4 regions of the Streptomyces sp. NPDC059166 genome follow, and region 3 is predicted to be linked to each of the others. Evidence: riboswitches for the same ligand, from Rfam matches in the RefSeq annotation. Region 3 holds a riboswitch; each other region holds the start of a gene.
What was found. Region 3 has a riboswitch for cobalamin ahead of ACFXOA_RS21715 (ABC transporter substrate-binding protein). Riboswitches for the same ligand answer to the same signal wherever they lie in the genome.

Region 1 (6,977 bases), on a different contig from region 3:
ACGGACGCCGCGAACAGCTGGTCGTCCGGGTCCTGCACCACCAGCTGGACGGTCGTCCGCAGCCGTGTCAGGCCCTTGCGGTCGTAGGTGACCGGGCGCCCCTCGACCGTCAGAGCTCCCGCGCCCGGGCGCAGCCCGCCGCTGAGCAGCCTCATCAGGGTGGTCTTGCCGCTGCCGTTCCTGCCCAGCAGCGCGAGCGCGCGTCCCTCACGGGCGTCGAAGTCGAGGCCGCTGAGCACGGGCGGGCCGTCCTCGTAGGAGAACGACGCCCCCCGCAGCGAAAGCAGCACGGAAGCACTCATGGGAGCAGCCTTTCCAGGCAGAGGGTCAGGGCGGCGACCGCCGCGAGAAGGGTGGCGCTCGCCGCCACGAAACGGAGGGAGACGCGGGCCTCGGGCACCAGGACGCGCAGGGTGCCGTCGTATCCGCGCCCGGCCAGTCCCGACTGGAGACGAGCGGCCCGGTCGAAGGCCCGGACGAACGCGGTCGCTCCGAGGCCGCCCAGCGATCTCCAGGTCGCTGCCCGCGCGGTGTGACCGAGCCGCGCGGCCTGCGCCTCACGGACCCTGCGCATCGCGTCCAGCAGGAGGAAGCTCATGCGGTAGGTCACCAGGGCGACATCCACCACCGCAGCGGGCACACCCGCCCGTACCAGCCTCGGCAGCAGGTCGGACATCGGTGTGGTGAACGCGAGGAGAAGGACTCCCAGGGAAGCGGCGGACGTCCGCAACAGCAGCTCGGCGGCCCGGAACGCCCCGCCCGGAGCAAGGGCGACGAGCCCTCCGGGTCCGGCGACCTGCACCAGCAGAGTCCCCGCACCGGTCACGCAGAACCCCAGCGGGATCCGGTACGCGCGCCACAGCTGACGGGGGCTCACCCCCGCCGGCCCCAGCAGTGCCGCGACCGCGGTGACGAGAACCAGGGCGGCACCCGGCCAAGGCGGCAGCGAGATCGCCAGCACCGTGAGTCCCAGCCCGAGCACCGCCTTGTCGACGGGATGGCGGCGGCGCCAGCGACTGCTGTGCGCCGCCGCGTCGATCGGCAGCACAGGGGCTCAGGCCTCCCGCGTCGCGGACTCCCCGGGCTGCCCGGTCGCGGCGATGCCGTCCCGCCGGGCCAGGGCCAGCCGCTCGCCCTGCCGCCGGCCGCGCCGCACACCGAAGTAGTAGGCGAGCACCCCGGCGCCCAGAGCGGCCTGCAGGGCGAACAGCGCCGATTCGATCTCCCCGGACGGAGGCTCGTACAGCGGGGCGAACCAGGGCTCGTACCCGGGGTCGATCTCGGTGATCGCCGTCTCGGCCTGGGCGTCCGCCCCCGAGAAGGGCTCCTCCTTGCCGTCCCCCGAGCCCAGTGCCAGGGGCAGGACCGCCAGGGCGGCCACGAGCAGGAGCAGCAGGCCGTTGATCTTCGTGTTCCGGTTCATCACGCCACCGCTTCCGTCTTCTTCTCGTCCGTCCTGGTGCGGGCCCCGCCGCTGAGGAGCACGCCGAGCCGGGTCAGATCACCCCTGCTGGACTGCACCAGGAGACGCATGACCAGCACGGTCAGAAGGCCTTCGCTCACCGCGAGCGGGATCTGGGTGACGGCGAAGATGGAACCGAACTTCCCGAGCGCTCCGAGGAACCCGGTGCCCGGGTCCGGGAAGGCCAGGGCGAGCTGCGCGCTGGTGACGCAGTAGGTGGAGAGGTCGGCGACGAACGCGGCGAAGAAGACCGCGACCATCAGCGACACCCCGAGCCGGCGCAGCAGCCTGTAGACGGCGTAACCCGCCCAGGGGCCGGCGATCGCCATGGAGAAGACGTTGGCGCCCAGCGTGGTCAGCCCCCCATGGGCCAGCAGCAGGGCCTGGAACAGCAGGGTGATGGTCCCCAGGACCACCATGATCGGTGGACGGAAGAGGATCGCTCCCAGCCCGGTACCGGTGGGATGCGAACAACTGCCCGTCACCGACGGGATCTTCAGCGCGGACAGTACGAAGGTGAAGGCTCCGGAGGCCCCGAGGAGCAGTGTGCTCTCGGGGTTCTCCCGGACCTCACGGGTGAGTGAACGTACTCCGTGGACGACGAACGGCGCGGACGCGACACCCCAGGCGATCGCGTGCGCCGGAGGCAGGAAACCCTCGGCTATGTGCATGACTCAGAGACCCTCTCCAGCACCTCGTGGATGGTTGAAGTGCCTTGGCCGGTCTCCTGGCTTACGGGTGACACCGCCCGGATCTCCGCCTTCCCGGGTCACAAGGACCCAGTGGCTGCCCGCGAGGGCCGGAGCCGGACTTCCCGATCACAGTGGCGAGGGCCGCACCGGCATCACACCGGATTTCCCGTTCACCAAGGCGTGGCGACAGTAGTGGCAGTGAGGGGGCGATGACAAGCGGGCCCACCCGCCCGCACCTGCGAACACGTACCCCCACGGGGCCCCTGGGCGCGCTCCCGCGCAGCTTCCACGCGGTGCGGACCGGAGCGTCCCCGCAGGGGATCGGTGCACGCCGGCCCCGCCCGCCCGGCTGGACCCGCACACTCCGCCGGCGCCGGCGGAGTGTGCCGGTGCGAGGGCGGGGGCGGGCGCCGGACGCTCACCCGGGCGGCGGCCGCACGGTGCGCCGTGAGAGCGCTCAGCCCAGGTCCGGACTCTCACGCAGTTCGACGACCGGACGCTCCCGTCCGTCGAGTTCGAGCACCACGAACTCGTTGCGCCCCGCGCGCAGCAGCGGCCACGGGACGTAGAGCGTCCGCTGAGGCCCCCGCGCCTGCCAGTAGCGGCCCAGGCAGAATCCGTTGACCCAGACGTACCCCTTGCCCCAGCCGGGCAGTGCGAGATACGTGTCACCCGGCTGTTCCACCTCGAGGAAGCCCCGGTGGAACACCGGACCCCTGGAACCACCCGAATCCTCCGGAGCCGTGTCCCAGGACACCTTTCCGGGGGTTCCGTGCCCCAGCTCGATCGCGCGCGCGGACCAGCCGTGCAGCAGCTGCTGGGTGTGCAGGACGTTACGCACCCCCTTGCGGTCTCCCAGCCCCACGCCGTAGTTGACCCTGCCCATGGACTCCACCAGGAGCTCCACACGCGCCCGTCCGCCGTCCACCCGTACGCCCTCGACCGACTCGGTGCCGCCGCGCTCCACCACGCCCGCGGGCCGGCCGTCGACGAAGACGTGGGCCCGGTCGGCGAGCCCCTGGACCGAGAGCGCGTAGGGCCCGCGCGGACCGGGGATCCCGGACGAGTAGAGCACCAGCCCGTGGCTGATGCCGAGTTCCTCGAAGGAAGGCGGCACGGCGGCGCGCACCTCATCGCCCGAAAGATCATCCAGGACGTCGAACAGCGCCACAGCGGACTTGAGTTCCAGGGACGCGGGTGGCAACAGTGGTCCGGGGGACTCCGGTTCGGGCAGTGGACCGTCCGCGTATCGTGCGAGTACCTCACGGAACGCGCTGAACTTCTCCGTCACACCGCCCCGTTCGTCGATCGGCGCGTCGTAGTCGTAGGAGGTCACCGTCGGCAGGTACCCCTCACCCGTGGCCGGATCCCGTGAGTTGGCCCCCGCCCACGTCGAGAAGTTCGTCCCGCCGTGCGCCATGTAGAGGTTCACCGACGCCCCGGACTCCAGGATCTCCTCGAGTGTCGCCGCGGCGTCCGCGGGCTCCCGTACGACGTGCCCGGTGCCCCAGTGGTCGAACCAGCCGCACCAGAACTCCATGCACATGGGCGGGTCCAGCGGACGAAGACGCTTCAGGCTCGCGAACGCCTCGTCGGCACGGCTGCCGAAGTTCACCGTGGCCAGGTGTCCGGGAGCCGTCCCGCCGGTGAGGAAGAAGTCGTCCGGTCCGTCGGAGGTGAACAGCGGTACGTCGATGCCGCGCGCCCGCATTCCGCCGGCCAGGTGCTCCAGGTACCCGCGGTCCGTGCCGTAGGAGCCGTACTCGTTCTCGATCTGCGCCATCAGGACGTTCCCGCCCCTGGTGACCTGGTGTTCCGCCACGAGCGGGACGACCCGGTCCAGCCAGCGGTCGACATGGGCCAGATATCCGGGGTCCTGGCACCGCAGCGCCCGTACGGCGGGGTCGGAGAGCAGCCACCACGGCAGTCCGCCGTTCTCCCACTCCGCGCAGATGTAGGGCGACGGCCTGACGACGGCGTACAGTCCGGCCTCGCGTGTCGCGCGCAGGAACCCGTCCAGATCGGCGATGCCGTCGAAGTCGTACTCCCCGGGCCGCGGTTCGTGGAGATTCCAGGGGACGTACGTCTCCACGGTGTTGAGGCCCAGCGCGCGCAGCATCCGCAGCCGGTGCGGCCACTGCTCGGGCAGGACCCGGAAGTAGTGCAGCGCGCCGGACAGGACGCGCAGCGGACGGCCGTCGAGGGAGAACCCCTCGGGCGATGTACGGAACATGAGGGCTCTCCGGTGGGCATACCCGTGAAGGGTCAGTCGGACGAACGGACGTGCGGACGTGCGGTTCAGGCGGGATCGGCACCAGGTGCCGGGGATGCGGGACGTCGGCCCGGGCGCGGGCCGTGAGGCGACAAGGGGACAGGATGTCCGGCACTACAGGAGCCGCACCACGGTCGTCTGGGTACGGCCGGCCGTCGCGGAGAGGCCGCCGAGGCCGAGCTCCAGCGCCGGGCCGGTGGAGACCCGTGTCACGGACGCCGGCCTGGAGACGACGGAGCGGACCGGGCGTTCCCAGCGGATCCGTACCTCGTCCCCCAGCCTTGTCGGGTCGCTCACGCACACCGCCGCCGTGCCGTCACGGCGTTCCCTGATCAGCACCGAGACCGGGGCGCTCGCCCACAGCCGCCCGAAGCCGCCCGCAGCCCAGAAGTTGGCCGCGGTGACACCGAGCCCGGGGACCCTGACGCCGTGCACGTCCGGGCCGCGCGTGTACGTGGTCAGCAAGCGCCCGAGCGCTCCCGCCCGCAGGGCGGTGAAGGGGATCGAGGCGCCCGGCAGCAGGACGTAGGCGTAGCCCTCCTCCACCGGATCGGTGCCGTGGTCGAAGAGGAGAGTGGTGTAACGGCTGGAGAAGGAGACCGGCGAGCCCGAAGCGCTGTTGATGTCGCGCCAGGCACCGGCCCGCTCCTCCCGCAGTGCGCGCAGAGGGCCGCGTTCGGGAAAGACGTACCCTCCGTGCCCGGCGATGTGCGCCCAGCCCGCGTGCGCGAACTCGGCGGCCCAGGGGAATCCGGACGGCTGCCGGTGACCGTCGACCGTGAGAACGTTGGTGCCCTCCACCCCGAGGTGCCTGTTCTCCACGACGGTCTCGACGGCGGCTCCGTCGGTGGAACTGATGCCGGATCCCAGGCAGATGACGGAGTCGTCCCCGAGGAACCACGACTTCCGGGCCCGCATGCTGGAGGACAGCCCTTCCAACTGCTGGCCGAGCATGGAGTAGGTCCCGTCGCTCACCCCGCCGACGAAGTCCACCTCGGGGAATGGCGCGCCCCATGCCCCGCCCTCGCCGTCCGTCAGACGCTTCGCCGACGCGGTGGTACCCGGCAGGCGGTAGGGGTCGACCGTGGGCCAGAAACGGTCGGAGTACTGGTCGGCGGCGTAGTCACCGCCCCACCAGTAGAGCATTCCCGATCCCGTGTTCCAGCCCCGGAGGTTCTCCCCGTTGCCGTTCTCGTAGTAGGTGATCCGGCGCGACGCCATCGAGACCGAGGCCACCCAGTCGTCCCGGCGGTGGACCGCGCGGTCCATCGCGGGGAAGATCAGGCTGCCCTCCGGCTGTGCGGTCGGCGTGGCGGTGTCGTCGTCCAGGACGGAGTTGAGCAGCGCGAGTCTCGCCACCGAGAGCATGGGGTCGGTGACCGGTGGGCGGTACGTGCCGCGTTGGATCCACCCGCGCACCAGACCCCGCCAGCGCCGGTTCTCCTGCGTGCTCGCGGCCTTGCCCAGGGCGACGACGGACGCCATGACGACATGTCCGCGCAACTGGTCGTCGTTCTGTCCACCGGGCGGCCCCGGGGGCAGGCCTCGGGCGATGGCCCGGCCGGACACGCCGTCCATGAGCAGCCCGTTGTGCAGGAACGGCGCGTAGGCCGCCTCGACCGCGTCGAAGACGTTCTGGCGGCCGCTGTCGGTCACCTCCCAGGCCGAACCGCCGAGGAGGGCGAACAGCTTGCTCAACCCGTCCAGCAGGACGGCCCCGTAGGACCCCGTGTAGGGCACGCGGGTGTGCTGGATCACCGAGCCGTCGGCGTACAAGCCGTCGCCGCCGGTGACATGGGGGAAGACCGGGGCGAGCGCTCTCGAGGCGAGCTCGATCCTGCCGGAGTCCTCACCGAGGGTGCCCCGGATCGCCAGGACCCGGCAGAGATCGACGCGGTTGGCGCCCGTGGACGTGCCGGTGTAGGAAGCCACCACACTGTCGGGGACGAACGCGTCGACGGCACGGCAGTAGGCGGCCGTGCGGTCCGCGGTGAGCCGGCCGCGCATGAGCAGGGCGGTGTCCAGCAGGGCCTGCGGGCCGCCGATCTGCCAGTCGTACCAGTTGCCGTACGGGGACTGTCCCTCGTGGTAGACCCGGGCGCACATGTGATCCAGGCCGGCCACGATCTTCTCCGCGAGAGCGGGGCTGCCGGTCAGGCCGGTGCCCGGCTGCGACCAGGCCTCCGCCATGGCGTACAGCCGCTGGAAGCTGCTCCGGACCATGGCGGAGCGGGCGAACGAATCGGTGCCCGGGCCGGGACCCGGATCCGCCCAGACGGCGTCGGGGAAGAGGGAGCCGTCCGACGGGTCCATCAGGTCCGCGTAGGCGGACGCCTGCGCTCCCAGGGCGGCGAGTCTGCTTCTGAAGGGCTCGGCCGTCGGCCTGAAGTCCTCACCCAGAAGAAGCGCCCGCCAGGTCTCGCGGAGCGAGTCGAAGGGGGATCCGGCGGACGGGGCTCCGGCAGCGAGGGCAGGGGCGCTGCCCACGCCGGCGAGACCTGACGCGGCGGCACCTGTGATCTGCACGAACGTGCGACGGGAGAGTGAGGAC
Region 2 (6,977 bases), on a different contig from region 3:
GGCCACCCCTGGTTCCAGGCCCGCAGCGCCAGCCCGAAGGCCGCCGTCGACTTCCCCTTCCCCGTGCCGGTGTGGACGCACAGCAGCGGCCGGTTGCGCCGCTGCCTGGTCGTCAGTCCGTCGTCCGGTACGGATACCGGCTGTCCCTGTGGCATCAAGCGGCCCTTCGCGTAGCGGTGATGTCCTTGACCAGTCCGGCGATCGAGTCGGCGCGCAGCTCGTCCAGGGTGACCGCGGAGCCCCCTAGATCCCGGGCGAGCTGTCCGGCGAGACCGAGGCGCACGTATCCCGACTCGCAGTCGACGACGACCGACGCGGTGCCCTCCGAGGCGTGCAGCCGCGCCGCCCTGGCCGCCAGCGCCACCGGATCGACGCCCCCGGTCGCCCGTCCGTCCGTCACCACGACGAGCAGGGCCCGCCGCGACGGATCGCGCAGCCGCTCGACCCGCAGCACGTCGTGCGCCTTCAGCAGTCCGGCGGCCAGCGGGGTGCGCCCGCCGGTGGGCAGCGACTCCAGCCGCGCGGCCGCCGCGTCGACCGATGAGGTCGGCGGCAGCGCTACCTCGGCGCCGCCACCCCGGAAGGTGACCAGGCCGACCTTGTCGCGCCGCTGGTAGGCGTCCAGCAGCAGCGACAGCACCGCCCCCTTCACCGCGCCCATCCGCCGGCGGGCCGCCATCGAACCCGAAGCGTCCACCGCGAACAGCACGAGGTTCCCCTCACGCCCCTCACGCGTGGCCTGACGCAGATCGTCCCTGCGTACGACGAGCCCCCGGCCCGACCGCCCGCGCGCCCGCTGGTGCGGGGCCGCGGCCTGCACGGTCGCCGCCAGGTGCAGCTTGGTCAGCGGCCCCTCGGGCCGCCGTGACCCGGTGGTCCGGCCGTGCTCCGTCCGGGCCCGGGAGCGCCGCCCCGCGGCGCCGTCACCGAGACCGGGGACGCTGAGCGCCTTCGCACGGAACGGCTCGCCGGCCCGCACGGGTTGCTGCTCACCCGCTCCGCCGCCCGCCGGGGGAGCGTCCCCCTCGCCGGAGCCCTGACCGCCGGAGACACCGTCGCCGGCACCGCCCGGATCTGTCGCGCCGCCGCCGTCGTCGTCGGGGCCGGTGCCCTGCGGGGGAACTCCGCCGCCGGGACCGTCGGGACCCGGGTCGGGGTCGTCGTCGCCCCCGCCCTGCTCGTCCGCCGCGTCCCTCAGAGTGTCGTCCAGCTTGTCCTCGTCCAGCCCCGGGGCGTCGAACGGGTTGCGCCGGCGCCGGTGGGGGAGTGCCAGCAGCGCTGCCTGCCGTACGTCGTCCGCGACGACCTCGTCGCGGCCCGCCCACGCGGCCAGCGCCGTCGCCGTACGGGCCATGACGATGTCCGCGCGCATCCCGTCGACCTCGAACGCCGCACAGGTCGCCGCGATCCGGCGCAGTACCCCGTCACCGAGCACCACCCGCGGCAGCAGGGCGCGCGCCGCGGTGATCCGCTCCCGCAGCGCGGACTCCTCGCCGGCCCACCGTGCGGCGAAGGCCTCCGGATCGTCGTCGTACGCCAGCCTGCGGCGCACCACCTCGACGCGCTCGTCGGTGTCCCGGGAGGCCGTCACCTCGACGGTCAGCCCGAAGCGGTCCAGCAGCTGCGGCCTGAGCTCGCCCTCCTCCGGGTTCATCGTCCCGACCAGCAGGAAGCGGGCCGCGTGCCGTACGGAGACGCCCTCCCGCTCCACGTACGAGGCACCCATGGCCGCCGCGTCGAGCAACAGGTCCACCAGATGGTCGTGGAGGAGGTTGACCTCGTCGACGTAGAGGATCCCCCGGTGGGCGTCGGCGAGAAGGCCCGGTTCGAAGGCCTTCACCCCCTCCGAGAGCGCCCGCTCGATGTCGAGCGCACCCACCAGGCGGTCCTCCGACGCGCCTACCGGGAGCTCCACGGTCCGCGCCGGTCGCGCTGTGCCCCCTCCCGCCTCGTGCGGGGCGTCCGGGCACGCGGGATCGGGCGCCTGCGGGTCGCACGAGAACCGGCACCCGGCCACGACCGTGACCTCCGGCATCAGCGCGGCCAGCGCCCGGACGGCGGTGGACTTGGCTGTCCCCTTCTCACCCCGGACCAGCACCCCGCCGACGGCGGGACTGACGGCGTTCAGCAGGAGTCCCAGCCGCAGATCGTCCTGCCCGACGATCGCGGTGAAGGGATAGGGCGTGCTCACGAAGCCTCCTCGGTGGCGATCACAGATGTACGGTCGCGCCCGGCGGGTCTCCCGGGCGCGGGCGGTGCCCCCGGCGGGATGAACGGCAGCCCGGCGGGGGCACCGTGCTCGATCAGCCGCCACAGCGCGTCGGTGTCCGCGTGCTCCTCGACCAGATCGCCCAGCCTGTCGAGCTGCTGCTCCCGCAGCGCCCCGAAGCTCGTGTCGGGCGCGGGGACGAACCGCCGCCCCGCGGCCCGGGCGACCTCGCCCAGGAACGCCCGCCGGAACGCGTCGCTCTCCAGCGACCCGTGCCAGTGCGTCCCCCAGACCTCGCCCACCCGGCAGCCGTCGAGGAACGGCTCGCCGCCGTCCACCTCGGCGACCCCGTGGTGGATCTCGTACCCCTCCACCGGTTCCCCCAGTGCCGTACCGGCCGGGCGCGCCAGGACCTTCTCGCGGCCGAAGCGGACCCGCACCGGAAGCAGCCCGAGCCCTTCGACCAGACCGGCCCGTGACTCCACGTCGTCCTCGATCCACCGGCCCAGCGCCTGGAACCCGCCGCAGATCCCCAGCACGGGCCGCCCCTCGGCGGCCCGGCGCAGCAGAGCGTCGGCGAGGCCGCGCTCCCGCAGCCACGCCAGCGCCTTCACGGTGCCCCGCGTCCCCGGCACGATCACCAGGTCCGCGTCGACGAGCTCCTCCGCCCGGTCCACGAACCGCACCACCACACCCGGCTCGGCGGCCAGCGCGTCCACATCGGTGAAGTTCGACATCAGCGGCACCGCGCACACGGCGACCCGCAGCACGTCCTCGCCGTGCGGGGGAGCCACCACCGACTCCCGTACGGTTCCGCGCATCGAGACCCGCAGCCCGTCCTCCTCGTCGATGCCGAGCCCGTGCGCGTACGGCAGGACCCCGTACACCGGCCGGCCGGTCAGCCCGAGCAGCATGTCGAGGCCGGGTTCCAGCAGCGAGACGTCACCGCGGAACTTGTTGACGAGGTATCCGGCGATCAGCGCCTGGTCCTCGGGGGCGAGAAGGGCCGTCGTGCCGAAGAACGAGGCGAACACCCCGCCCCGGTCGATGTCCCCGACCACCAGGGCGGGGAAGCCCGCGGCCCTGGCGATGCCCATGTTCACGATGTCCGTGCGCCGCAGATTGATCTCCGCCGGGCTGCCCGCGCCCTCGCAGATCACCGCGTCGTACGTGCTCCGCAGCTGCTCCAGGCAGTCCACGACCGTGCCCAGCAGCGACTCCTGCCGTCCCCCGTGGTATCCGCGGGCACTCATCTCGCCGACCGGCTTCCCCATCAGGACGACCTGGCTGGAGCGGTCGCCGCCCGGCTTCAGCAGCACCGGGTTCATCAGGGCCGTCGGCTCGACGCGGGCGGCCTGTGCCTGCATCGCCTGGGCGCGGCCTATCTCCGCACCCTCCCGGGTGACGAAGGAGTTCAGCGACATGTTCTGCGCCTTGAACGGTGCGACCTTCACCCCCCGGCGCACCAGCCACCGGCAGATGCCGGCCGTGACGACGCTCTTGCCCGCGTCCGACGTGGTCCCGGCGACCAGCAGCCCGCCGCTCATCCCGCTCTCCGTCCCATGGCGATCCGGCCCGCCGCGCACACCGCGAGGGCCAGCACACTCACACGGCGCGACAGCCGCACCGCGCGTTCGATGTCGGTGACGCGCACCTCCCGGCCCGTGTCCCCGCCGAGCACCGGCCGGTGCTCGACCCGCCCGCCGTAGGCGAGGGTCCCGCCGAGGCGTACACCCAGCGCCCCCGCGAACGAGGCCTCCACCGGGCCCGCGTTGGGGCTGGGATGCCTCGGCGCGTCCGAGCGCCAGACCCGTACCGCCTCGCGCGGGCGCCCGCCGGCCGCCACCGCCAGGACGGCGGTCAGCCGGGCGCCCGGCCAGCCGGCGAGATCGTCCAGCCGGGCCGACGCCCAGCCGTAGCGCAGGTAACGGGGCGACCTGTGCCCCACCATCGCGTCCAGGGTGTTCACGGCCCGGAAACCGACGAGTCCGGGCACCCCGCCGATCGCACCCCACACCAGCGCCCCCACCACGGCGTCGGAGGTGTTCTCGGCGACCGACTCCACCACGGCGCGGGCGATCCCCGGACCGTCGAGCGCCTGCGGATCACGGCCGCACAGATGGGGCAGCCGCTCCCGGGCGGCCTCGATGTCACCCGCGGCCAGCGCGCCGCCGACGGCACGGGCCTCACGGGCCAGCGAGGTACCCCCGACGACGGACCAGGTCGCGGCCGCGGTCAGCGCGACGGCCAGGACGGGGCGGTCGCGCACGGCACGGGCCGCCAGCGCGGCCGTGCCCGCGGCGCCGCCCGCGCAGACGAGCGTGTGCAGGGCGCCCCAGCCGCGGTGGTCACGCCACAGCAGGCTCTCGGCGCGCGCCGCGGCGCGCCCGAAACCGGCGACCGGGTGTCCCCGCCGGGGGTCCCCCAGCAGCAGGTCGCCGATCAGACCGGCGGCGGCGCCGTACGCGAAGACGCGGTCGGCTCTCACCGCTCAGCCCGCGCTCGTGCCTCGGAGGGGCCGGGGGACAGGTGGTACGGCGACCGACGCAGGGCAGCCAGGCATGGCGTATGTCCTCACTCAGGGTCCGCGCCCTGGTTCGACGTGACCGGCGACGAGAGTCTCCTGGCTCCCGGATCCGCAGTTCCTCCGGCCTTCCAGTCCGCGTGTGCGGGCCGTGACTTCCGTGTGGAGGCTGCTCCCCGGTGACAGTGGCGGGACCGCGCCGGATTCGCACCGGCTTCCTCTCCTGTCGCCGTGAATGGCTCCGGCAGTCCACCACGCGCCGCGAATACCCGTCAACCTGCCATTGACCTGCGAGGGTTCGGTGTGCGCGGACGCACACCGGGCCGGGACCCCCGAAGTGTGTCCCGGCCCGGTGCGTCGGGTGAGGCCGTCAGGCCACGATCAGATGGATCCCGTAGGCGACCGCCCCCGCGCACAGCGCGAAGCAGGCGTACGCGCCGGTGCGTGCGAGGACGCCGCCACCACCGCCCTGTGCCGACGGGACCAGCTTGGCGAGGCCGGTGATGCCGAGAGTGAAGAGGCCGACCAGCGCCACGGTGACCACGAGGCTGACGCCGAAGACGGAGGCGAGTGCCGCCCAGTCGATGTTCATGCGGTTCCGTCCTTACACCGTGGCCGGCCGGGCCGGGTCGGCCTGGGTCTCCGGAGCGGGAATGGTGGTCTTGAGTTCCGAGGGGGCCACACCGACGGGCGGCGGGGTGACGGCCGCGATGGCGGTCGTGATCACGCCCGCCGGCTCCGCCTCGGTCGCGTTGACGTTGGTGTGGTCGACAGGCTTGCGGCGCGACAGCATCCAGATGGCACCGGAACCCGCGACGAGCAGCACGGCGACCACCGCGACGCCCCAGGCCCCCTGCTTGGTCAGGAACTCGGCGCCGGCGCCGACCAGGCCCGCCGCAGGCAGCGTCAGACCCCAGGCGACGAACATCCGGGTGGCGGTGGACCAGCGGACCACGCCCCCCTTGCGTCCGAGACCGGCGCCCATCACGGCGCCGGAGCAGGACTGCGTGGTGGACAGCGAGAAGCCGAGGTGCGAGGAGGCCAGGATGACCGTCGCCGCGCTCGTCTGGGCCGCGAAGCCCTGCGGGGGACGGAGATCGGTGAGGCCGCTGCCCATGGTGCGGATGATGCGCCAGCCGCCGAGGTAGGTGCCCAGCGCGATCGCGACACCGGCGGAGGCGATGACCCAGACCGGCGGGTTGGAGCCGGGGGAGAGGACACCCCCGGTGACCAGGGCCAGGGTGATGATGCCCATCGTCTTCTGCGCGTCGTTGGTGCCGTGCGCGAGCGAGACGAGACCGGCGGAGGCGATCTGGCCGGCCCGGTAGCCCTTGGCGGTCGACTTCAGCTGTGCCTCGTCGGTGATCTTCCGGTTGAGGCGGTACGTCAGCTTCGTCGCCAGCAGGGCGGCGAGACCCGCGACCACGGGAGCGGCGATCGCCGGCAGCAGGACCTTCGTCACGACCGTGCCGCCGTTGATCGAGGACCAGCCGGCCGACATGACCGCCGCGCCGATGAGGCCGCCGAAGAGGGCGTGGGAGGAACTCGAGGGCAGGCCGACCAGCCAGGTCAGCAGATTCCACAGGATCGCCCCGACGAGCGCGGCGAAGATGACCTCGGTTCTGAGGCCGTCCTCGTTGATGATCCCGCCGGAGATCGTCTTGGCGACCTCCACCGACAGGAACGCGCCGACGAGGTTGAGCACGGCGGACATGGCGACCGCCGTCTTGGGCTTGAGGGCACCGGTGGAGATGGTGGTGGCCATCGCGTTGGCGGTGTCGTGGAAACCGTTCGTGAAATCGAACACGAGAGCTGTCACGATCACGATCGCGAGCAGCAGCGTGATGTGTTCCATTTACCCAGGCAATCGTTCGACGTCATTGGCACGTGGAACGTAGGCAACCTTGGTGAACGGAAGATGAACTGGGCAGGGCGGCAGGGTGACCCCAAACGTGTGCGTCGGTTCCGCTTGTGTCCGCAACCGGTGCTCCGCATGCCTCGCGGCCGGTGGGGGGCCTGGCCCCGGCCCGGGTGCGCCGCGCCCGCTCCTGCCCGAAATGCCCCACTGAGGAGACTTCGGTCACCCGCCCTAGGATCGCCGTATGGGTGAAGCGGAACGCAGGGCGATCGAAGAGGCGTGGAACGGTGTCGTCGCGACGGCCCGGAGGACGACGGCCGAGGGCCTCGTCGTCGGCACCTCCGGCAACGTGTCGGCGCGGGTGGGCCCGATCGTGCTGGTCACCC
Region 3 (6,977 bases):
CTGGATCACGGTCAAGACCGGCATGTTCGGGATGAAGGAGAGCTTCGTACCGCTTGCCGGGGCTCGCCGTGTGGGCTCCGACCTGCACGTCTCGCACACGAAGGACAGCGTCAAGGAAGCGCCTCGGGTGGATGCGGACGCGCACCTCTCCGTGTCGGAGGAGGAGGAGCTCTACCGGCACTACGGGGTGACCCGGAAGGGAGCCGCGGGCTCCGGAGGCGACGCGCGCACGACCTCCGGGACCGGAACCGCTGCCATGGGCGCCGCGGGCGCGGCCGGAGCGGCCGGAGCCGCGGGCACGGGCCGTACCACCGGCCAGGCGAAGCCCACCGGCACCAAGGCCGGCATGGGCGCGGCCGGGACCACGGCGGGCGCGGGCACCGCGGGCACCACGGCGGGCGCGGCAGCCGGAACCGGCAGGCACCGCGACATGGACGCCTCGTCCACGTCGCGCCCGCTCGCCGGAGCCGGGGCCGAGCGGTCCGCGACGGGCGCCGGTGGCCGCGAGGAGATGATCCGGTCCGAGGAGCAGCTCCAGGTCGGAACCGAGGAGTACGAGAGCGGCACGGCACGCCTGCACAAGTACGTCGTGACGGAGAACGTCACGCGCACGGTGCCGGTGTCGCACGAGGAGGTGCGCGTGGTGCGCGAGCCTCTGCAGCCGGGCGAGAAGGGAGCAGCCACCAAGGGCCAGCTCGGTGAGCAGGACGTCGAAGTCACCCTGCACGCCGAACGAGCCACCGTCCGCAAGGAGGCCGTCCCGGTGGAACGGGTCCGTCTCGAAACCAGCAAGGTCACCGAGCAGAAGGAAGTCTCCGCCGAACTCCGCAAGGAGAAGATCGACTACGCGGACGGCAAGGAAACGGGCAGCGACAAGGACATGGGCGGCGAGTTCGGCCAGGGACGTCGTCGCTGACCCCCTCGGACAGCGGCGGAAGGCCGCGTGACAGAAGCGAGGGGCGGACCCGGTCGTTCACGGGCCCGCCCTCTCGTCCGTCCGGCGCCGCCGGGGCACCGGCCCCGCGGTCAGCCCGGCAGGAACCGTACGGACGGCCGGCCGTCGGGCCCGTCCGGCGTCACCACCGCGCGCACCCGGTAGACCTCGGCGATGAGCTCCTCGGTGATGACCTCCGAGGGCGTGCCGCCGGCCACCACCCGCCCTTCCTTGAGCACGGTGATCCGGTCGCAGAACATCGCGGCCAGGTTGAGGTCGTGCAGCGCCACCACCGCGGTGACGGGCAGGGCGGCGACGAGGGACAGCAGCTCCAGCTGGTGCTGGATGTCCAGGTGGTTCGTGGGTTCGTCCAGCAGGAGTTCGCAGGGCCGTTGGGCCAGAGCCCGCGCGATGTGGACGCGCTGACGCTCGCCGCCCGAGAGGGTGCGCCAGGACCGGGCGGCGTGATCGGTGAGCGCGGTGCGTTCCAGCGCCTCGCGCACCGCCGTCTCGTCCTCGGGACCGGGCGCGCTCCAGACGCGCCGGTGGGGGATCCGGCCGAGCCTCACGACGTCCCGCACCGTCAGGTCCACCTGGGTGTCCGCCTGCTGCTCCACCACGGCCACGCGGCGGGCGACGTCGCGGCGGCCCGTCTCGGCGAGCGTCCGGCCGTCCAGGCTGACCGTCCCCGCACCGGGGGCGAGCACACCGGCCATCACGCGCAGCAGCGTGGTCTTGCCGGAGCCGTTCGGGCCCAGGAGCCCGAGCGTGGTGCCGGGGGCCGGCGCCACGCTGACCCCGTCCAGCAGGAGTCTCCCTCCGGCCTCCCGGCTGACGCTCACGGCACGCAGCCCGTCGCCCGGGCCGCCCGCCCCGGGCGGCGGCGCCTTCATACGCCCCTCCGTGTGCGGTGGAGGATCAGGACGAAGACCGGCACGCCGACGAGCGAGGTGACCACACCGACCGGCACCTCCTGCGGTACGAGGACGGTCCTGGCCAGGGTGTCGGCCCAGACCATGAACACGGCCCCGGAGAGAGCGGTCACCGGCAGCAGCCTGCGGTGCCCGGCACCTGCCAGCGCCCGGGCCGCGTGCGGCAGCACCAGGCCGACGAATCCGATGGCACCGGCGGAGCTGACCAGGGCGGCCGTCAGGAGCGCCGTGGTGCAGAGCAGCACGGTCCTGGTGCGCCCGACCCGCACGCCGAGGGCCGCCGCCGCGTCCTGGCCGAACGCGAAGGCGTCGAGCGTGCGGGCGTGACCGAGACAGACCGCCAGCGCCACCGCCAGCACGGCGGCGCAGATCCTCACGTCGCTCCAGCCCGCGCCGCTCAGGGAGCCGAGCAGCCAGAAGAGCACGCCCCGTGTCTGCTCGGCGTCGGCGGCCGTCATCACGACGAACGAGGTGAGTGCGGAGAAGAGCTGCATGACCGCGACCCCGGAGAGGACGACCCGGTCGGTGGATCCTCCGAGCGTGTGGCTGAGCATCAGGACGAGCGCGAACGCGCCCAGCGCGCCGGCGAAGGCGCCGCCCGGGACGGAGACCGCTCCCCCGCCTGCGCCGAGGACCACCACCACGACGGCCCCGGTCGAGGCTCCCGAGGAGACACCGAGGACGAAGGGGTCGGCGAGCGGGTTGCGCAGCAGGGACTGCATCACCGCGCCGCACACCGCGAGTCCCGCTCCGCACACCGCGGCCAGCAGGGTCCTGGGCATGCGGAGGTTCCATACGATGCCGTCCCGGATCGGGGTCAGTCGTGCGTCGCCGATGCCGAGGTGCGAGGACACCACCGACCAGACGTCCGGGACGGAGATCCGGGCGGGGCCGATGGTGACGGCGACCGCGACGGACAGGACGAGGACGACCGGTCCGGTCGCCCACAGCAGGCCCCGGCGCACCGGGGACGTCGGCGTGTCGGCGGCTGCGCCGGTCGTCCCGTACCCGGGCGGCGCCCCGGTGCGCCTGCCGTGGACCACCCGGCGCACGGGCCCCGCCGGGCCCTCGACCGGACGCGTGCGCACCGGGCGGTCCGGCGCCTGCCCGTCCGGAACGTGTCCGTTCCCGGTCACCTGGCGAGCCCGAACGACCGCAGTCCGGCCGCGACGCGCTCGACACCCTCCACGGTCCGGATCGTCGGGTTCATCGCCTGGCCGCTCAGCAGGACGTACCTCTTGTGGCGGACGGCGTCCATGGTGCGGGTCACGGGATCGTTCTCGAGGAACTCGATCTTCTTCGCGGCGCTCTCGGCGGTCTGCGACCGCCGTGTCAGATCGCCGATCACCAGGACGTCGGGGTTGCGGTCCGCGACCGTCTCCCAGCTGACCTGCGGCCATTCCTCGTGCGTGTCGTGGAGGACGTTCCTCGCGCCGAGTTCCCCGGTGATCACGCCGGGTGCCCCGCAGCATCCGGCCATGTAGGGAGCCTCGGCGTTCGCGAACCAGTAGAGGAGGGTGGTGTCCGACGCCTTGATGCCCGCGGTCGCCTTCGCGATCCGGGCCCGCAGATCCGCCACCAGCTTCTCCCCGCGCTCGGGCACCCCGAACACGGCTGCCAGGTCCCGCACTTCGCCGTAGACCGCGTCCATCGTCAGTGGCTCGGTCCGGGCGCCGTCCCCGCCTCCGCTGTTGTCCTTGCCCGAGCAGTCGGCCGGTGACAGGTACGACGGCACGCCCAGCTCGTCGAACTGTGCGCGGGAGGCCACACCGCCCTTGCCCAGCGTGGACTCGAAGGAAGCGGTGACGAAGTCGGGTTCCTCGTCCAGGACCCGTTCGTAGGAGGGCCGGTTCTCGGCGATCCGGTCCACCGCGGCCTCGTCCTTCTCCAGGCCCTTCATCACCGGATCCGTCCAGGTCGCGGTTCCGGCGATCCGGTCGGCGAGTCCCAGGGACAGCAGGATCTCGGTCGATCCCTGGTCGAGGGAGACCGCGCGGCGTGGCGGCTGGTCGACGGTCACCGTGCGGCCGCAGTTCTCCAGGGTGACGGGGAAGCCCGCGGCGGAGGGCGTGCGCGCGGCACCGTCCGACGCCCCGCCTCCCCCGCCACACGCGGCCAGCAGGGCAAGTCCGGTGATGAGCACGGATGTTCGGCGTACGGTCATGGCTATGTGCGGCACAGGGTCCCTCTGCGTCCGGGGCTCATGCGCGGAGCCCGCTACGGCGTACGCTCCCGGTGAGGAAGCGGGTGCCAGCAGGTCTTCGGACTCGGGGTCGTCCGGACGGAGCGCCTTCCCATTGCACCCGAGAGTGCCCCAGTGGCCTTGGCTCCGCCCGTCCCCCTCACCGCTGCGCGTCAGCTCCGGATTCACACCGGATTCCCTGACTCCCGACGGAGTGTGACTGGCTTCTGCAAGCTATCACGCACCTTGGCACCCGGAATCCAGCCGGTGGGCGGGTGCGCCGGGGCCCCGGGACACCGCACCGGCCCACCTCTCCTCAGCGCGGGAGACGAACCGATTCGCCGTGGCCGCGACCCGGGCGACCACCGCGACGGGCCAGCAGGGACACCGTGCCCCAGTAGGCCAGGAGGACCACGCGCAGCCCGAGGATCTCCAGCCTCTCCCCCGCACACGCCGTCAGTCCGGCGCGCCGGGGGTTCAACGGGCGCTCCCACGCGGCTCGTTCCAGGGTGCCGACGGATCGTCGTAGGCGTCCGCGTAGCCGGGCCCGGCGATCGGCCAGTCGGCGAGCAGTTCCCCGGGCAGAGCAAAGGAGGCCGCCAGTTCGGGGGCGTGGGCGGCTACCGCCGCGATCAGTTCCTCGGCTTCCCCCGGCAACTCGTCCACCTGCCCGGCCGTCAGGAAACCGGCGGCCAGGAGATCGCCGCTGTTGCGGGACACCCACTCGATCGCGAACAGCCGCTCCAGCTCACCGAGCCGGTCCCTGGCGAATCCGTGGGGCAGCGCGGCACGAGCCTCGTCACAGGCCCGGAACGCCTGGTGGTAGGCGTACGCCTCCACACCGCGCACAGCCGCGCCCGAGGCGGCGTTCCACTGCCCCAGGGGGTCGGAGCCGGACGCCCCGAGCGCGCGTTCGCCGGCGCGGGCGAACCAGATGTGCTGGAGGGCCGCGAGCAGTCCGTCCAGGAATGCGGGCTCGGCGAGGGCGCCCGGCCGGGCGGGGACCGGATCGCGGGGGCCGCCCGGCTCCGGGGCCAGGAGCATGTCGGCGGCGGCCTTCGCGTACAGGGCGATGTTGTCGCCCTCCGCGGTGATGGCTCCCTCCACCCCGGTGACGAGTTCGGTCATGCCGTTGTTCTCCAGCAGCGCCTGCGCCCCGCAGCGTTCGCGGCTCTCGACGATGACCTCGCGCGCCCGCCAGGTGATCCACGCCTTCGCCACGTCGACGAGCCGCCCCGCCTCCGTCCGGCCGTCCTCGTCCGTACAGGAGTCCCAGCGCTCCATCGCCGTCCGGGAGAGCAGGGTCATGGCGAAGACCGTGGCCATGGCCGACGCGAGCGGACCGTGGTGGGTACGGTGCGTGTTCACCGGAACCGGGGGCATGCCACGGCTGCCGGAGATCATCCGGTGGCCGCCGTACCGTACGGCGACGGCCAGTGCGGCCCGGGCCGAGCCCGCCGCGCAGGCGCTCATGGCGATCCGCCCCGGTGTGACCCGGCCGATCGAGGCGAGGAAGCGCCGCCTCCGGTCGCCCGGACCGGTACGGAAGTCCCCCTGTCCCGCTGCCTCCTCACCGGACTCCAGGAGGGCGTCGCGGGGCACGAACAGCCGGTCGAACGAGGTCAGGCAGTGGTCCACGGGACTGCCCATACGGGCAGGCAGCCGCCGTACCCGGACCCCGGGGAGCGCCTGTACCCCGTCGTTGAGCGGCACCAGGAAGAGGCGTACCCCGTGATCCGCTCCGTCGGCGACCAGCCGCGCGGCGACCAGCCCGGACTTGGCGCCGCCCGCAGGACTGGTGTTGGGCATGAACTTCTGCGCACCCGCGTTCGGCGTGTGCAGGACGAATCCGTCCCGTTCACGGTCGTACGTCGCCGTCGTCTCCATCGCGGCGGCGTTGTTGCCGTGCGCCACCTCGGTACAGAGGTAGGTGCCGATATGACGCATCGACAGGTAGTCCGACAGATCGCGGCGGCCGACCGGGTCGTGGTCGAGGAGGCTGCCGAGGAAGAGGTTGTAGTGGATCCCGGCGACGGTCGCCAGCGCTGGATCGACCGGGCCGAGCCAGGCGTGCAGAGCGGCGAGCGCCCGGGGGTCGGAGGCGAGTCGCGCCCCGCTGTCGAGCGAGCGGTTGAGGATCCGGAGCCGCTCGTAGGCGAGTCCGAGTCTCTCCTCGGGGGTCCCGCCGGGCGGGCGGCGGAACGGTTCTGTGCTGATCAGCCGCCGCCAGAAACCGTGTTCGCGGCGGTGATCCGGACCGAGGAGGACGCAGGTGAGCTGTTCGGTGGTCGAGGGAGGGGAGGTATCGGCAAGGGTCACGGTCATATCGGAATCAACGACCGCGGTGGGGACGAAGACACCCCCTGGCCGGCTACCGCTCGGGAGACGGCGCGCTGATCAGGGCGGCGGCCAGCTCCTTCGCGTCGGGCGGGAGGGCGCCCGCACGTGTCACGGTCACGGAGGCCGAGGCGACCGCGTGGCGCAGCACTTCGCCCAGGACCACATGGTCCAGTTCGTGGAGCCGTGCGCGCGCGGACGGGCCCCCGAGGAGTCCTCGCTCTGCCAGAGCGTGCAGGGTGCCGGACATGAAGGCGTCGCCCGCGCCCACGGTGTCGGTGACGGCCACGGCCGCCGCGGGGATGCTCACGGATCCACCGGGCAGGAGGGCGACGGCGCCTCGCTCGCCCCGGGTGACCAGGACGGCGGCGGGCCCGGAACCCAGCCATCGTCCGGCCACCGCCTCGGGCGCGTCGTCCGGGTACAGCCACCGCAGGTCCTCGTCGCTGGCCTTGACGACGTCGCTGAGCGCGACGAAGTCCTCCGCCCGGCCGACGGCGCTCGCCCGGTCCCCCATCAGGGCCGGCCGCACGTTGGGGTCGTAGCTGACGGTGGCGTGTGCCCGGAGGCCGCGGACCAGGTCCAGGACCGA
Region 4 (6,977 bases), on a different contig from region 3:
TGGTCCGAACGAGAGGACCTAGAAGTCGTCGTCGAAGCCGACGGTCCCCTCCACGGCCACCTGGTAGGCGGAGGGGCGGCGCTCGAAGAAGTTCGTCAGCTCCTGGACACCCTGCAACTCCATGAAGGAGAACGGGTTCTGCGAACCGTAGAGGGGCGGGAAGCCGAGCCGGGTGAGCCGCTGGTCCGCGACACACTCCAGGTACTCGCGCATCGACTCGGTGTTCATGCCGGGCAGGCCCTCGCCGCACAGGTCGCGGCCGAACTGCAGCTCCGCCTCGACGGCCTCCTTCAGCATGTCGGTGACCTGCTGCCGGAGCGCGTCATCGAAGAGATCGGGCTCCTCCTTGCGGACGGTGTCGACCACCTCGAAGGCGAAGTTCATGTGCATCGTCTCGTCACGGAACACCCAGTTGGTGCCCGTGGCGAGACCGTGCAGCAGACCCCGCGAGCGGAACCAGTAGACGTAGGCGAACGCCCCGTAGAAGAACAGCCCCTCGATGCACGCCGCGAAGCAGATCAGGTTCAGCAGGAAGCGGCGGCGGTCCGCCTTCGTCTCCAGCCGCTCGATCTTCTCGACCGAGTCCATCCACCTGAAGCAGAACTGCGCCTTCTCACGGATCGAGGGGATTTCCTCGACTGCGTCGAACGCCGCCGCCCGGTCGTCCGGGTCGGGCAGATAGGTGTCCAGCAGCGTCAGGTAGAACTGGACGTGCACGGCCTCCTCGAACAGCTGCCGGGACAGGTAGAGCCGCGCCTCGGGGGAGTTGATGTGCTTGTACAGCGTGAGCACCAGGTTGTTCGAGACGATCGAGTCACCGGTCGCGAAGAACGCCACCAGCCGGCCGATCATGTGCTGCTCACCCGGCGACAGCTTCGCGAGGTCGGCCACGTCCGAGTGGAGGTCCACCTCCTCCACCGTCCACGTGTTCTTGATCGCGTCCCGGTAGCGCTCGTAGAAGTCCGGGTAGCGCATGGGCCGCAGGGTCAGCTCGAAGCCCGGGTCGAGCAGGTTCTTCTCTTCGTTCGTGGTGCTCATCACTGGCAGGCCTCGCAGGACTCGGGGTTTTCGAGGGAGCAGGCGATCGCCTCCGCGTCGGGGGCGGACGCCTGCTGTACGGGGACGGGGGCGACCGCCGCCTGACCGGACGCCGCGCGGGCGATCCGGGTGGCCGGGCGGGAGCGCAGGTAGTACGTCGTCTTCAGCCCCTGCTTCCAGGCGTACGCGTACATCGAGGAGAGCTTGCCGATCGTCGGCGTCTCCATGAACAGGTTGAGCGACTGGCTCTGGTCGAGGAACGGCGTACGGGCCGCCGCCATGTCGATCAGGCCGCGCTGGGGGATCTCCCACGCCGTGCGGTACAGCGCCCGCACCTCCTCGGGGATCCAGGCGAAGCCCTGCACGGAACCACTGGCCTCGCGCAGCGCCTCACGGGTACGGGCGTCCCACACGCCGAGCCTCTTCAGCTCGTCCACCAGGTAGGCGTTGACCTGGAGGAACTCCCCGCTGAGCGTCTCGCGCTTGAACAGGTTGGAGACCTGCGGCTCGATGCACTCGTACACACCGGCGATCGAGGCGATCGTGGCGGTCGGCGCGATGGCGAGCAGCAGGGAGTTGCGCATACCGGTCCTGGCGACCCGGGCGCGCAGGGCCTCCCAGCGCTCCGGCCAGTTCAGCTCGGTGGCGTAGTGGTCCGGGTGCAGCACACCGCGGGCGGCCCGCGTCTCCGACCAGGCGGGCAGCGGGCCGGACCTCTCGGCGAGGTCGCAGGACGCCTCGTAGGCGGCGAGCATGATCCGCTCGGAGATCTTCGTGGAGAGCGCCCGGGCCTCCGGGGAGTCGAAGGGCAGCCGCAGCTGGAAGAAGACGTCCTGGAGCCCCATCGCGCCCAGACCCACCGGCCTCCAGCGGGCGTTGGAGCGGCCCGCCTGCTCGGTCGGGTAGAAGTTGATGTCCACGACCCGGTCGAGGAAGGTCACCGCGGTGCGGACGGTGGCGTCCAGCCGCTCCCAGTCGACGGAGCCGTCGGCGACGAAGGCGCCCAGGTTGACCGAACCCAGGTTGCAGACCGCGGTCTCGCCGTCGTCGGTGACCTCGAGGATCTCGGTGCACAGGTTCGAGGAGTGCACGACCCGGCCGGGCTCGGCCGTCTGGTTCGCGGTCCGGTTGGAGGCGTCCTTGAACGTCATCCAGCCCTGGCCGGTCTGCGCGAGGGTCCGCATCATCCGGCCGTACAGCTCGCGCGCCGGCAGAGTCCTGCGGGCCAGGCCCTTCGCCTCCGCGGCGCGGTAGGCCGCGTCGAACTCCTCGCCCCACAGGTCGACCAGCTCGGGGACGTCGGCCGGGGAGAACAGCGACCACGTCCCGTCCGCGTCGACCCGGCGCATGAACTCGTCCGGGATCCAGTGCGCCAGGTTCAGGTTGTGCGTACGGCGCTGATCCTCACCCGTGTTGTCGCGGAGCTCCAGGAACTCCTCGATGTCCGCGTGCCAGGTCTCCAGGTAGACCGCCGCGGCGCCCTTGCGGCGACCGCCCTGGTTCACCGCCGCCACCGAGGCGTCCAGCGTCTTCAGGAACGGGACGATCCCGTTGGAGTGCCCGTTGGTGCCCCGGATCAGCGAACCCCGTGCCCGGATGCGGGAGTACGACAGGCCGATGCCGCCCGCGTGCTTGGAGAGCCGTGCCACCTGGTGGTAGCGGTCGTAGATGGAGTCCAGCTCGTCCTTGGGCGAGTCCAGGAGATAGCAGGACGACATCTGCGGGTGGCGGGTGCCGGAGTTGAAGAGCGTGGGGGAGGAGGGCAGGTAGTCGAGCCGGTTCATCAGGCCGTACAGCGCGGCCACCTCGCCCAGGGCGCGCTCGGAGTCGTCCTCGGCGAGCCCGGCGGCCACCCGCAGCATGAAGTGCTGCGGGGTCTCGACGACCTCCCGGGTGATCGGGTGGCGCAGCAGGTACCGGCTGTACAGCGTCCGCAGCCCGAAGTAGCCGAAGCGGTCGTCGGCGCCGTCGGCGAGCGCCCCGTCCACGAGGGCGTCGAGGGCGTCGGCGTGCAGCGAGACGAACCCGGCCGTGCGGTCCGCGATCAGGCCCTCACGGTGGCCGACGGCGACCGAGGCCGAGAAGGAGTCCGCGCCCTGGCCGGCCGCCTCGTCCGTGATGGCCAGGGTCAGGAGCCGTGCCGCCAGCCGGGAGTAGGCAGGGTCCTCCGAGATCAGACCGGCGGCGGCCTCGGTCGCCAGCCCGCGCAGCTCCGCCTCGTCCGCCCGGGCGCTCCGGCCGCGCAGCGCGGCGGCGGCGACCCGTCCGGGGTCGGTGTCGGGCAGGTCGGCGGTGAGGGCGGTCAGGGTCCGCAGGAGAGCGGTCCCGGGCGCGTCGGTCGTGAGGCCTTCGGATTCCGCTGCTGAAACCGGATCGGCTGGCGCGATGGTCACTGGGGCTTTCCCTCGCTCGGCTCGGGGCCTGCGGGAGCGGGGCAGCCGGGCACGGCGAGGCCCGGAGGGCAGCGCGGCGCGCGGCGTCCACCGGCCTTCCGCGAGGCCCGGACGTCTCGGCGCCCGGTTCGGTCGAGCCGGGCGCGCTGTCGACAGGTCCTCGGACTTCACGGGTGTGCGCAGGCACACCGGTCACACCGTTGCGGGACAGTTCCGGACTCACACCGGATTCCCCTGCGACGACAGCGAGGTCGAGCATACATGTGGGGGCTGCCGGTTGGAGCGGCCCCCACATGTTGTGTCGTGCGATCAGAGATCGAGCCGGTACGTGAGGAGTGGGCGGCCCGGAAGCGGGTTCCAGTCCCGGTCGGGAGTCCGTACGAAACCGAGGCGGCCGTAGAGGCGATGGGCCCCGAGCATGGCCGGATGCGTCGACAGGACGATCCTCGACAGCCCGGCGGTACGTGCCCGTTCGACGCACGCCCGTACGAGCGCCTCGCCGGTGCCCCGCCCGCGGGCCCGGGCGGCCACGGCCAGCATCCGGAACTCGGCCTCGCCGGGCCGGGCGATGTCCGCCCACGGGCTGCCGGGCGGGACGTAGGTGACGCCTCCCAGCAGCCGCCCGCGGGCATCGGACGCGACGAGCACCTCGGCCTCGGCGGCCCGCCGGCCGATCGCCCGGAGCTGCTCCAGGTAGGGGTCCTCGTCACCGAAGTCCAGAAGTGCGTCGCCGAGATAGGCCTGGGCCGTGATCTCGCCCAGCTCCTCGTACTGAGAGGGCCCGACCGGCCCGATCGACACGTCCATGGGAGCAGTCTCGCGCGTCATGGCGGATCTGCGCCCGGGTTCGCGGGGCGGGCCGCACATGAGGCGGCCCCGGCGGGAACTCGCTCCCGCCGGGGCCGCCTCGGGGCCGGGGTCAGTGACCGCCGGGGGCGCCCGCCGTGGCCGGCGGGAGCTCCGCCTTGACGCCGGGGTCGCCGATGTCCGCCGTGTAGTCGGACGGCGAGGTCTCGTCCACACCGGCCGGGGCCTTCATCGCGTTGAGCACGAAGGTCAGCACGACCACCACGACGACGTTCAGCACGAACGCGGTGAGACCGATGTAGCCGATCTCGCCGATGCCGGGTATCTCCTTCGAGGAACCGCCGAAGTGCTTCTGCGTCGGGCTGGCGACCCCGTACGCGGCCGCCGTGCCGTAGATCATGCCGACCGCCCAGCCGGCGATCAGGGCCCAGCGGTGGAACCAGCGGGTGAACAGGCCGCCCACCAGGGCCGGCATGGTCTGGAGGATCCAGATCCCGCCGAGCAGCTGGAAGTTGATCGCCACCGTCTTGTCCATGGTGAGGACGAAGACGAGCGCACCCACCTTGACCAGGAGCGAGACCAGCTTGGAGATCTTGGTCTCCTGCTCGGGCGTCGCGTCCGGCTTGAGGAAGTCCTTGTAGATGTTGCGGGTGAAGAGGTTCGCCGCGGCGATCGACATGATCGCGGCCGGGACCAGCGCGCCGATCCCGATCGCGGCGAACGCCACGCCCGCGAACCAGTCCGGGAACATGTTCTCGAAGAGCTGCGGAATCGCGAGCTGGCCGTTGTCCACCTTGATCCCGGCGGCGATCGCCATGAAACCGAGCAGCGCCAGCAGACCCAGCATCAGCGAGTACAGCGGCAGGATGGTGGTGTTGCGCCGGATCACCTCACGGCTGCGGCTGGAGAGCGTCGCCGTGATCGAGTGCGGGTACATGAAGAGCGCCAGCGCCGAGCCCAGCGCCAGGGTGGCGTAGCCCCACTGGCCCATCTCCCCGGGCACCAGTCCGGCGACGGGCTTGCCCGCGGCCTCGTTCTTCGCCGAGAACGCCTCGCCGGCCTTGGCGAAGATGTCGTCGAAGCCACCGAGCTTGATCGGGATGTAGATGATCGCCACCGCGATGACCAGGTAGATCAGGCCGTCCTTGACGAACGCGATGAGCGCGGGCGCGCGCAGCCCCGACGAGTACGTGTACGCGGCGAGTACGGCGAACGCGATCAGCAGCGGCAGGTCCTTGACGAACCAGTGCGTGGTCTCGCCACCGCCGACGCCCATCACGTCCAGTACGGCCTGGATGCCGACCAGCTGGAGCGCGATGTACGGCATCGTGGCGAGGATCCCGGTCAGCGCCACCGCCAGCGAGAGCCCCTTGGACCCGAAGCGGCCGCGGACGAAGTCCGAGGTGGTGACGTAGCCGTGCTTGTGCGAGACGGACCACAGGCGCGGCAGGAAGGTGAAGATGAGGGGGTAGACCAGGATGGTGTACGGGACGGCGAAGAAGCCGGACGCCCCCGCAGCGTAGATCGCCGCGGGTACCGCGACGAAGGTGTACGCCGTGTAGAGGTCACCGCCGAGCAGGAACCAGGTGACCCAGGTGCCGAACGACCTTCCGCCCAGGCCCCATTCGTCGAGGCTGGCCTCGTTCTCGGCCTTGCGCCAGCGCGCGGCCATGAACCCGATGACCGTGACGGCCAGGAAGAAGAAGATGAAGACGGCGAGCGCGACGCCGTTCACGCCGTCCTTCATGCCGACGCACCCCCCTTGCGGGCGCGCTGGTCACGCTGCCACAGCTTGTACGCGATCATCGTGAGCGAGGTCGACAGGAGGACCCACAGCATCTGGTACCAGTAGAAGAACGGGATGCCGATGAAGGTCGGGTCGACCTTCGCGTACGAGCCGACCCAGAGCATCGCGACGAACGGCGCGAGCAGACAGAGCGCGATCACCACCCTCATGGGTGTCACTACCGGTGGTTTCGCATCGATTTCATCTGGCATGTGGCGACTCCGTCCCCTCGCTGATCACCTGGTGTAATGCGCAGGAAATCTAGGCGAGAGCCCCGGCCACCGTCACCCCCCGTCCGCATTGCGGTCCTGCAACGTTCCGGTGTCGCCCGAAACGACTGATCCCCCCGCGGGAGCAGGGGAATCGGCGACGCGGAAGGGGCCGGAAGAGCTCAGTCGACGGGGCGCTTCAGACGGGCGACGAACTTGTACCGGTCGCCCCGGTACACCGAGCGCACCCACTCCACCGGCTCGCCGTCCCCGTCGATCGAGTGACGGGACAGCATGAGCATCGGCAGACCCACGTCGGTGCCGAGCAGTCCGGCCTCGCGAGGCGTGGCGAGAGAGGTCTCGATGGTCTCCTCCGCCTCCGCCAGCCGCACGTCGTACACCTCGGCGAGAGCGGTGTAGAGGGAGGTGTACTTCACCAGCGAACGGCGCAGCGCGGGAAAGCGCTTGGCCGAGAGATGGGTGGTCTCGATGGCCATCGGCTCACCGCTGGCCAGGCGGAGCCGCTCGATCCGAAGGACCCGGCCGCCGGCCGTGATGTCCAGCAGTCCGGCGAGCGTGTCGTCCGCGGTCACATAGCCGATGTCCAGCAGCTGCGAGGTGGGTTCGAGGCCCTGGGCGCGCATGTCCTCGGTGTACGAGGTGAGTTGCAGGGCCTGGGAGACCTTCGGCTTGGCGACGAAGGTGCCCTTGCCCTGGATGCGTTCCAGCCGGCCCTCGACCACC

Region 1: it holds a riboswitch for cobalamin, as region 3 does, so the genes downstream of both, ACFXOA_RS27940 (energy-coupling factor ABC transporter permease) here and ACFXOA_RS21715 (ABC transporter substrate-binding protein) in region 3, are expected to answer to the same signal.
Region 2: it holds a riboswitch for cobalamin, as region 3 does, so the genes downstream of both, ACFXOA_RS14665 (cobalamin biosynthesis protein) here and ACFXOA_RS21715 (ABC transporter substrate-binding protein) in region 3, are expected to answer to the same signal.
Region 4: it holds a riboswitch for cobalamin, as region 3 does, so the genes downstream of both, ACFXOA_RS16470 (ribonucleoside-diphosphate reductase subunit alpha) here and ACFXOA_RS21715 (ABC transporter substrate-binding protein) in region 3, are expected to answer to the same signal.

Annotation. Positions count from the first base shown of each region.
Region 1 covers NZ_JBHZCI010000047.1:23,960-30,936, reverse strand. Annotated here, with positions in the region: gene ACFXOA_RS27955 (energy-coupling factor ABC transporter ATP-binding protein) at 1-302, opposite strand, end outside; gene cbiQ (cobalt ECF transporter T component CbiQ) at 299-1,048, opposite strand; gene ACFXOA_RS27945 (energy-coupling factor ABC transporter substrate-binding protein) at 1,055-1,423, opposite strand; gene ACFXOA_RS27940 (energy-coupling factor ABC transporter permease) at 1,423-2,133, opposite strand; cobalamin riboswitch at 2,162-2,347, opposite strand; gene ACFXOA_RS27935 (beta-galactosidase family protein) at 2,612-4,387, opposite strand; gene ACFXOA_RS27930 (polysaccharide lyase 8 family protein) at 4,541-6,977, opposite strand, start outside.
Region 2 covers NZ_JBHZCI010000016.1:100,303-107,279, forward strand. Annotated here, with positions in the region: gene cobO (cob(I)yrinic acid a,c-diamide adenosyltransferase) at 1-155, opposite strand, end outside; gene ACFXOA_RS14655 (putative cobaltochelatase) at 155-2,191, opposite strand; gene ACFXOA_RS14660 (cobyric acid synthase) at 2,188-3,756, opposite strand; gene ACFXOA_RS14665 (cobalamin biosynthesis protein) at 3,753-4,697, opposite strand; cobalamin riboswitch at 4,826-4,955, opposite strand; gene ACFXOA_RS14670 (hypothetical protein) at 5,104-5,325, opposite strand; gene ACFXOA_RS14675 (anion permease) at 5,338-6,588, opposite strand; gene ACFXOA_RS14680 (class II aldolase/adducin family protein) at 6,836-6,977, shown strand, end outside.
Region 3 covers NZ_JBHZCI010000029.1:8,402-15,378, reverse strand. Annotated here, with positions in the region: gene ACFXOA_RS21730 (PRC and DUF2382 domain-containing protein) at 1-916, shown strand, start outside; gene ACFXOA_RS21725 (ABC transporter ATP-binding protein) at 1,027-1,827, opposite strand; gene ACFXOA_RS21720 (FecCD family ABC transporter permease) at 1,824-2,909, opposite strand; gene ACFXOA_RS21715 (ABC transporter substrate-binding protein) at 2,999-4,030, opposite strand; cobalamin riboswitch at 4,101-4,288, opposite strand; gene ACFXOA_RS21710 (acyl-CoA dehydrogenase) at 4,526-6,373, opposite strand; gene ACFXOA_RS21705 (carbohydrate kinase) at 6,420-6,977, opposite strand, start outside.
Region 4 covers NZ_JBHZCI010000019.1:35,044-42,020, reverse strand. Annotated here, with positions in the region: gene ACFXOA_RS16475 (ribonucleotide-diphosphate reductase subunit beta) at 19-1,038, opposite strand; gene ACFXOA_RS16470 (ribonucleoside-diphosphate reductase subunit alpha) at 1,038-3,431, opposite strand; cobalamin riboswitch at 3,565-3,702, opposite strand; gene ACFXOA_RS16465 (GNAT family N-acetyltransferase) at 3,741-4,238, opposite strand; gene mctP (monocarboxylate uptake permease MctP) at 4,351-5,985, opposite strand; gene ACFXOA_RS16455 (DUF3311 domain-containing protein) at 5,982-6,236, opposite strand; gene ACFXOA_RS16450 (GntR family transcriptional regulator) at 6,416-6,977, opposite strand, start outside.